Regions from separate parts of the Sporosarcina sp. 179-K 3D1 HS genome, predicted to be linked through region 1. Evidence: riboswitches for the same ligand, from Rfam matches in the RefSeq annotation. Region 1 holds a riboswitch; each other region holds the start of a gene.
What was found. A riboswitch is a leader RNA that binds a small molecule or an ion and turns the genes downstream of it on or off. The one in region 1 is predicted to bind thiamine pyrophosphate.
Positions count from the first base shown of each region.

Region 1 (2,199 bases):
TCGGTTGCGAAGGTTCAAATATATTCATCCGCCGAACTGCAAAGGTCAGGATTTCTGCTTCCGAAACACGCACCGCTTCCTTTTGGATTTCAAAAGAAGGATATTTTCCTGTCCCGAGCAATAAGCGGGACGAGAAGGTTTTATTTCCGATCTGCAACATGTTTAACCGCCTCCTACAAAGTGGATGATTTCAATCTGATCCCGGTCTTGAATCGGGTGATCATAAGCCTCTTTATTCAAAATCTGTCTATTCAATTCCACAATCAAAATACGGTTGTCGAGTCCTAAATGGTGCAGCAACTGCTGGACATCCCCCACCTCTTTTGGAATCGAACGTTCCATTCCGTTTACTTCGATATTCTTCAACTCACAACGCCTCCTCATTTCATTCAAGCTCCCGCCGGTATTCCCGGACAGCTTGCAATGGATGATCACTATCAAAAATAGAAGACATGATCGCGACACCGGCGACTCCCGACCGGGCCAATTCTGGGAGATGGCTAGGCTGGATCCCGCCAATCGCATAGACCGGAATGGACAAAGCGGTGACGATTTCTTTCAATTCCGCTGTGCCGCGAGCCGGAAGCCCCTCCTTCGAACGGGTGTCATATAAATGACCGTAAAGGACCCAATCCACCCCCTCCTGACTGGCCACGATCGCTTCTTTGGTCGAGTGGACCGATTTGCCGAAGGAAATTTGGGGGAACCGGCTTTTCAACAAGGGAGAGGGGATGCCGTGCCCCGGTATTTGGACTCGTTCGATCCCGCAGACAAGAGCTATATCCATCCGTCCGTGGACAATCAATTTCCTCCGGTCAAATCCGGAATTGTCCATGTGTTCGATCAGCTGAACCAATTCTTGAGCACTTTTGGATTTCTCCCGTAAAATGACGGCATCGACGGAATGTTGGATTGCTAGAAGAACGTCCGCCAGTTCGTGAACAGGAAGCCGGTCATTGGTGACGGCAATCAGTTTCAAACCTCCACCTCCCTCCATACAAAAAAGACCACTTCCCTGGAAGGGTAAGTGGTCTGGAGGTCATCCGCTATGTACAAAGATGCGCCGAAAATAAGCCACTTCCCTCCGCAGGTCCAAACCTGTTCAGGTAATAAGGGTATCGGAGTTGTACTCGTCTCTCAGTCCTTTTCAAGGATTCCCCTAATGGTCAAAATATGTATTCAATTTTGTTGACGCTTTTACCATAGCATGGATTTCATTGGAAGGGAAGGGGGGTCTCAGGAAGTTTAACGGTGGAAAGTTAGGCTATACTAACAGAAGATAGTAAGAAGTCGGTTGGAAAAAGAGGATTATAGATTACATATGCCGAAATAAAAAGACTGGCAGAGAAAATAAAAAAACCCACTTATGTGGATTTCAATCAAAAATATAAAACGCCCTCGGCAGGAATCGAACCCACATTTCAAGAACCGGAATCTTGCGTGCTATCCGTTGCACCACGAGGGCAATGTAAAACGCTACACTCTGTAGCAGACAAATTTCATTATACAATTGATGAGTCAGGAATGCAATACTTTTTTTGTTTTTCCTTTGATTCAGCCGGGTTTTGCTGAGAGCGTTATATTTGACCTTTATTGACCATAATAGGTATGATAAAGGTACAGTTGAAACGGCATCCTGTTTCAGCAGGCCGATCACTTATCCACTTTGAAGGAGGAAATGGAATGAATCTAATACCTACAGTAATTGAGCAGACGAACCGGGGAGAACGTGCCTACGACATTTATTCCCGCTTATTAAAAGACCGGATCATCATGTTGGGAAGCGCCATTGACGATAATGTGGCGAACTCCATTGTCGCACAGCTTCTATTCTTGGAAGCGGAAGATCCGGAAAAAGACGTCTCCATCTATATTAACAGCCCAGGCGGAAGTATTACAGCAGGGATGGCCATCTACGATACGATGCAATTCATCAAGCCGGACATTCAGACGATTTGTATCGGTATGGCAGCGTCCATGGGATCCTTCCTTCTGACAGCCGGGACAAAAGGAAAGCGCTATGCTTTGCCGAATGCGGAAGTCATGATTCACCAACCACTCGGTGGTGCACAAGGGCAGGCGACTGAAATCGAAATCGCTGCGAAACGCATTTTGTTCCTACGCGAGAAATTGAACACGATCCTTTCCGAGCGTACAGGCCAGCCGGTCGAAGTGATTGCGCGCGACACGGACCGCGAC
Region 1 covers NZ_JBFEGI010000021.1:20,488-22,686, reverse strand. The annotation lists gene AB1K83_RS17795 (thiazole synthase) at 1-160, opposite strand, end outside; gene thiS (sulfur carrier protein ThiS) at 163-366, opposite strand; gene AB1K83_RS17785 (thiamine phosphate synthase) at 386-979, opposite strand; TPP riboswitch at 1,063-1,171, opposite strand; tRNA gene AB1K83_RS17780 (tRNA-Arg) at 1,394-1,465, opposite strand; gene clpP (ATP-dependent Clp endopeptidase proteolytic subunit ClpP) at 1,684-2,199, shown strand, end outside.

Region 2 (2,199 bases), on a different contig from region 1:
CTTACAACTAAAATCATTTCAGTCATAAGTATCTAACGAAAGCAACTTTTGATACGCAATGTTGGAGGCAAAACTTAATGGGGAATACAAGGTGGACGTTACGAGGGTGGGTGTAAACGTTGAGAAGTTGGGTTTGGAGCGTTTAGAAGTTTAAGTGAAACGTTATGGAGCCTGCTGTCAGCTAGGAAAGGACAACGGCTATTATCGCAAAATTTGCTTTGTATACCAAGACAAAAGGGTAACCACCCTCCGCTAACTGGCAAGTAAGCAGGGTGGTTACCATTTGGTGAAATTCATCAATTACCCATAATAATAGAGGATCAGTTCATCACCAAGCCGCCATCGACGATCAAATTCTGTCCCGTGACGGAACGGCTCCAAGGGGAGGCGAAGAAGAGGACCGCGTCTGCTAGTTCAGCCGGTGTGGTGACTTCGCCAAGAGGGGTGTTCTCCTTAATGATGTCAAACACAAAATCGGGTGTGGCCGCACTGGCGTCCGTTTTCAATAATAACCCGCCGGAGACCATGTTGACGTTGATGCCTTTTGGGCCGAGCTCTTTCGCCATATTGCGGGTCATCGACAGAAGGGCGGCCTTGCTCGTATTGTAGTCGTGGTACGGTACGACGGGATGTTGGAATAGGTTGGTTCCGATATTGATAATACGACCGAATTTATTTTTCACCATATCCGTTCGGCCTGCTTGCCATGTATTGAGTGTCGCCTTGACACTGCCTTCGAATTGTCCGGCGAAATCGCTCCACTCAATCGTGTCCAACTGCTTCCGATCGTCTCCGTTGAATGAAAAGTTGACAAGGGCATTGTTGACGATCGTTGTAATCGCTTGGCCGAAATGTTCTTTTGCCTGTTGGAATAATTGCTTCACATCTTCCGCGTTGCGCACGTCCGCTTGGATTGGAAGGGCATTATCCCCAATCTCAGCTGCGACCGCATTTGCCTTGTCTTCACTGGAAAAATAGTTGACGACCACTTTTGCACCTTCCCGCCCGAATGCCTTTGCAATTTCGGCTCCCAACCCCCGGCCTGCTCCTGTTACCAAAACGACTTGATCTTTCAATTCCATTTCATTCATCTCCCCATTCAATTTTTACATAAAAAAAGAGACCACTGGAGAAGTGATCTGCATCTACATAAACGTATCCGCCACTTCCCTCCGCCGGTTTAACCCGGATCAGGTTCTAAGGGTCGGAGTTGTCTCCTCTCAGCCGAATGGCGCCCCCAGTGATCTGTTTCCTATTGTCTTCGGAGTTAGTGTACCATACTTGGGTTAATGGTGACAGTCGCCCGTGTAATCGGAAACTTAGGGATAATTCGGAATGGTTGCTAGGTTGTGGGGTTGTCGCCTTTTTCACCACTTTCTGTTTTATTATATTTTTTTCAGGAATTGAGTTACCATGTTAGTAGGGGAAAAACTAAGGGTGGAGAGAGGAGCTTATTATGGCTGAGATTGCATTTCCAAAAGACGCCATGCGTGTACTAAAAGAGACGAGCCGTACATTTTACATCCCGATCACTTTTTTACAAAAGGAATTAAAATATTCGGTTGCCTCTGCTTACTTGATATTCCGTGCAATTGATGAAATTGAAGATCATGCCGACTTGGACAATGTCGTTAAATATGAAATTTTGCAGCAAGTCAGCGAATTATTTGAACGACCTTTTAATAACGAAGAGTATTTCCGGATTCTGGAGCCGGTAAAATCAATCATGCCTGACGTGACCATTCGTTTGGAAGAGTGGCTGCAAGCTTGCCCAATGGATGTTCGGCCGATTGTCGCGGACGCTGCCCGTGAAATGGCATGGGGCATGGCCAAATGGTCAAAGGCCAACTGGAACATCCGTACACGTGAAGATTTGGATGACTATACATATTACGTCGCAGGACTTGTGGGCGTCATGCTTTCGGATCTTTGGGCGCACTATGCCGATGAAAAAACCGACCGTGACCTTGCCATTGGTTATGGGCGCGGGCTTCAAGCCGTCAATATTTTGCGTAATGAGGAAGAGGATTTGGGGGAACGTGGGGTCAGTTTTGTGCCCGATGGCTGGACGCGCGCGGAACTATTTGAATACGCGGAAGAAAACTTGGCAAAAGCGGATGAATATATGAAGTCCCTTCATAAGAAAAGCATTTTGTTATTCTGCCGTCTCCCCCTTGCCTTGGCTCATAAAACGTTAAA
Region 2 covers NZ_JBFEGI010000007.1:112,867-115,065, forward strand. The annotation lists gene AB1K83_RS11025 (3-oxoacyl-ACP reductase) at 321-1,082, opposite strand; TPP riboswitch at 1,151-1,249, opposite strand; gene AB1K83_RS11030 (squalene/phytoene synthase family protein) at 1,457-2,199, shown strand, end outside.
Region 2: it holds a riboswitch for thiamine pyrophosphate, as region 1 does, so the genes downstream of both, AB1K83_RS11025 (3-oxoacyl-ACP reductase) here and AB1K83_RS17785 (thiamine phosphate synthase) in region 1, are expected to answer to the same signal.

Region 3 (2,199 bases), on a different contig from region 1:
AGCTCCAACAGTTTCTCCGCAGCTTTCAATACGTCGGCGTCCGTTTCGATGGCGATCCCTGTCAGCACTTCCGCTTCCGGTATGTTCGGCGTGATCACCGTGGCAATCGGGAGGAGCTCTTCCTTCAACGCTAGCACAGCTTCCTGCTGCAAGAGGGAGGCGCCTCCCTTTGCGATCATGACGGGGTCGATGACCAATGCAGGTGGTCCATACATCTGCAATGCCTGTGCGACTGCTGTAATGATGTCAGCCGAAAAGAGCATGCCCGTTTTCACCGCACCGACGGTAAAGTCGTCCAAGACCGCTTTCACCTGAGCAATGACACCACCGACTTCAATCGGATAGACGCCATGCACACCGAGCGTGTTCTGCGCCGTGAGGGCGGTCAGTGCGGATGTGCCGAATACATCCAATTCCTGGAATGTCTTCAGGTCGGCTTGGATGCCGGCACCGCCTCCGCTATCCGAACCTGCAATCGTTAACGCTACTGCTGTCATGATGAGACACCTCCTTGTGGAATGAAATTCTCAATTGTATTTTCTAGTGAAGATAAGCCATTTAGGAAATAAACTGCAAAATCCCCCGGGCCGGTAGCCGTCGCTGCCGCTTGTTCCCCGACTTGTTTATAAAAAGTCAATGCGGTGGCGGCCGCCTCCAACCGCTTTTCATTAGCCACTGCTAAGAAAGCACCTACGACCGAGCTTAATAGGCAACCGACACCAGTTACGCGCGTCATGAGTGGGTGTCCTCCTGTAATGGACAAGACGTCCTGTCCGTCCGTGACAATATCGACCTCCCCGGATACTGCAACGAGGCAATGGTGAGTGGCGGCGACTTGTTTTGCCAATTTCACAACGTCAGCTTCACCCTCTCCGGAATCCACGCCTTTGGATTGCCAATCAGCCCCTGCGATGGCTGCAATTTCTCCGGCATTGCAACGGATGAGCGTGACATCGACTTCTTTCAAAATACGCAGTACGGAATCCTTGCGGAACGCAGTCGCTCCAGCTCCGACCGGGTCCAAGATGACCGGCTTTCCGTGCTCATTGGCACTCTTGCCTGCAAGGATCATCGCCTCGACCGTCACCGCCTTCAACGTACCGATATTAAGGACGGTACAAGAGGAGATTGACGCAATTTCTGCCGCCTCTTCGACCGCGTCCGCCATCACAGGGGAAGCGCCCAAAGCAAGCAAGCCATTCGCCTGGAAGTTGGCCACGACAATATTCGTAATGCAGTGAACGAGAGGCTGCTCCTCCCGTAATTTTTGTAAAAGAGGTTCTGTTGAATTTGACATGAGGATCCACTCCTTTGTTGGAAATAAAAAACGCTTCCTGATCGGATCAGGAAGCGGGCGTGTTGAAAAATGGAATAATCAAAACTACCACTCCACTTCCCTCCGCTGGCTTCAACCAGATCAGGTTCCAAGGGTCCGCATATCCATACGCGTCTCAGTCCTTCTACGGGACTCCCCTAGTGGCGATACATGAAATTTGTTTTCACCCCCACTATAACATAGTTTCAAGCGATGGCAAGGAGGGAATTCATAATAAGATGCCTGACCAGGTTTAGTCTCTTTGAAAACAAGCAAACATGGAGGATAAAGGAGGCTTCGCATCTATGCAGCCACTATTTGAGATTAAGACAGTCTTGCACGAGGCGGACCTGATTTCATTCACATGGAATGACGTCGGCGGACTGTATCGTGTGTATAAAGATGGGACACATCTGTACGAAGGGACGGTGGCCGAATTCAGTGATGGGGATTTCACCCATGCAAAACTCTATACGTACACGATCGAACGGCTGGAAAACGGGGAAGTGGTCGATGTCATCGTCCTTCAAACGTCAGCGTTCGCGGAGGAAAAGAATAAGGAGAATCCACTTCAATCCATCGTCATGACAACCATCGTTGCCAAGACGCAAATCGCATTGTCATGGGAGAAGATAAAAGATATTGAAGAATATCATATTTTACGCAACGGAGTTTATGTAGAAACGGTAAGAAGGAATCGTTATATCGACCGGGATATCTCATTAGATGAACCTTCCACCTACTCCATTCATGCGGAGCGTCCATTGGCACAGTCCGAAGAACAGTTGAATGTCAGTAAATCCATCGTATCTCAAGTGTTTGGTAGCTTGAATCCGTTTGCTACAAAAGAGGAAGCCGAAGTGGAACAGTTTTGGATAACGAAG
Region 3 covers NZ_JBFEGI010000007.1:5,374-7,572, forward strand. The annotation lists gene thiD (bifunctional hydroxymethylpyrimidine kinase/phosphomethylpyrimidine kinase) at 1-497, opposite strand, end outside; gene thiM (hydroxyethylthiazole kinase) at 494-1,297, opposite strand; TPP riboswitch at 1,378-1,485, opposite strand; gene AB1K83_RS10440 (DUF3238 domain-containing protein) at 1,621-2,199, shown strand, end outside.
Region 3: it holds a riboswitch for thiamine pyrophosphate, as region 1 does, so the genes downstream of both, thiM (hydroxyethylthiazole kinase) here and AB1K83_RS17785 (thiamine phosphate synthase) in region 1, are expected to answer to the same signal.

Region 4 (2,199 bases), on a different contig from region 1:
CTTCTTCCACGTCATGGGTGATGAAAAGGATCGTCGATTTCTGAAGGTCCCATTGCCGGAGCAGCCATTCCTGCATCGACAGGCGAGTAATCGCATCGAGGGCGGAAAACGGCTCATCTAGTAATAGTAGCGGACTTCCGGAGAGAACGGCTCGCAAAAAGGCGACCCGCTGCTTCATGCCGCCTGATAATTCTGCGGGATATTTTTCACCCGTTCCCCCAAGGCCGAACTGATCCAATAAAGGCACAACCCGTTCCCGGGCGGCCCGTTTTTTCATTCCCTTCACTTCAAGCGGAAGGCAAGCATTTTCAATAATGGTACGCCATGGCAACAACAAATCTTGTTGCGGCATATAGCCGACATTTCCGAGAAGCGGCTCGTCTATTTTTCCATTGAAAACGATCCGGCCCGCTGATGGAGATGCCAGCCCTGTCGCGAGTCGGAATAGCGTGCTTTTCCCTGAACCGCTCGCCCCGACAATCGAGATGAATTCCTCTGGATATACTTGAAAGCTCAAGCGATCCAGGATGTTGGTCTGACCATCATAACTGTATGACACACCATCAAACTTGAGCATGGTGGTTTTCGGCTCCTGGCCACATCTGTTTCGAATTCGCCATGTCCCAGAACATGTATTCAAAACGAGTCGTGTTCAAGAAAATTTCCTCCAGCCTTTGCAACTCATGCTCCGGTTTGCCTTCCGCATACTGATCCATCAGTTCGATGCACCAAGACGCCAGTTCACCGAATTCTTCGGAAGCGTACATGCGGATCCAATCTCCGTACAACGGATGATCCGCTGCCCCCGGAATGGCGCTTAGCTCTTTCCCGATCTCCCAATAGCTCCAAGCGCATGGCAGCAGTGCCGCGACGACTTCCGCCACGGTGCCGTTCTGGCAGACATGCAGCATGTAATGGGTGTACGCGAGCACGATTGGCGAAGGCTGTGCCGACTCCAGCTCTTCCTCGGAAATGCCGAATCGTTTGGCATAACTTCTATGCAGTTCCATCTCCGTATTCAGGGTCCCATCCAGTAAAGAAGCGAATCGTCCCATCGTCTGTAAATCAGTCGCCTTCACTGCCCCGATCGCAAACACTTTCGCATAATCTATCAAATATAAATAGTCCTGCACCATATAAAAACGGAACTTATCCGGATCCAACGTGCCGTCTCCGATTCCTCGGACAAACGGATGTGCGTGATTCTGCCTCCATATCGGCAACGTCTTCTCGTGCAAACGGTCTGTGAACTTCATGTCTGATATCCCCTTTCTATTTGCCCAAAATAAAAATCCACCTCTTGAAGAAGAAGTGGATGAAAGACATTCGAAAGCACAACCGGACACAGACCGGCAGAATGTAACTGCTCAACACCTCTTCCTTACGCCGGCATGATCCGGTTCAAGTTATAAGGGTTAAGGCCAATGCCTCTCTCAGCTCTGTGCGAGCACCCCTAGCGGTGAATCTTATGAAGTTGGATTGCCCCATTATAAACATAGATGGATTGGAAGGTCAACTGCGCCTATGGAAATCCTTGGGGTATCAAAGGGAATCTCCGTCACGCAACCAGGTGCCGGTTCATATACATAGGAGGGGAGGAGGCAGAGGAAATGGTTTCATTGACACCGATATTCCTGGACGGCCACGCGTTCACCGCCACGACGGTCCGTCTACCGAAAACCACGTTGCTGACAGTTTCAAACGACGTGGGCTATATTATGTGCGGCGCACTCGACGTGGAACTGCTCAACACCCTGCTGATCGATCGCCAAATCATTGCGGGCCGTGCGGTGGGGGTTAAAACAATCGAACAATTGTTGAAAGCGCCGCTTGAATCGGTCACGATCGAAGCGGAACGGCTTGGGATACGCAAAGGGATGAGCGGGGAAGAGGCATTATTGAAAATGGTGTAGAACGAACAGCTCCTAATGAGACGATTCTCTGTGGAGCTGTTTTTGGGCATTTATTTACTTGATTACCAAATACTCCTACTACAGTTGGATCAATTGCCACGAGAGTTTCCCTGCGCCCTGACAGTTTCGGGAATAGCCCTTACAGTTCGCCTGATTGCCATGAGAGTTACCCCGCGCCACAACAGCTTCTCCCTTGAGCCCGAAAATGCCCCCTCACCACCCTTACCTCAAACACCAAATAATGAAAACGCACATAAACTAAAGCAAAGCAAGGAGGTTAGTCATG
Region 4 covers NZ_JBFEGI010000001.1:72,532-74,730, reverse strand. The annotation lists gene AB1K83_RS00365 (ABC transporter ATP-binding protein) at 1-577, opposite strand, end outside; gene tenA (thiaminase II) at 564-1,256, opposite strand; TPP riboswitch at 1,362-1,465, opposite strand; gene AB1K83_RS00355 (YunC family protein) at 1,611-1,913, shown strand; gene AB1K83_RS00350 (hypothetical protein) at 2,197-2,199, shown strand, end outside.
Region 4: it holds a riboswitch for thiamine pyrophosphate, as region 1 does, so the genes downstream of both, tenA (thiaminase II) here and AB1K83_RS17785 (thiamine phosphate synthase) in region 1, are expected to answer to the same signal.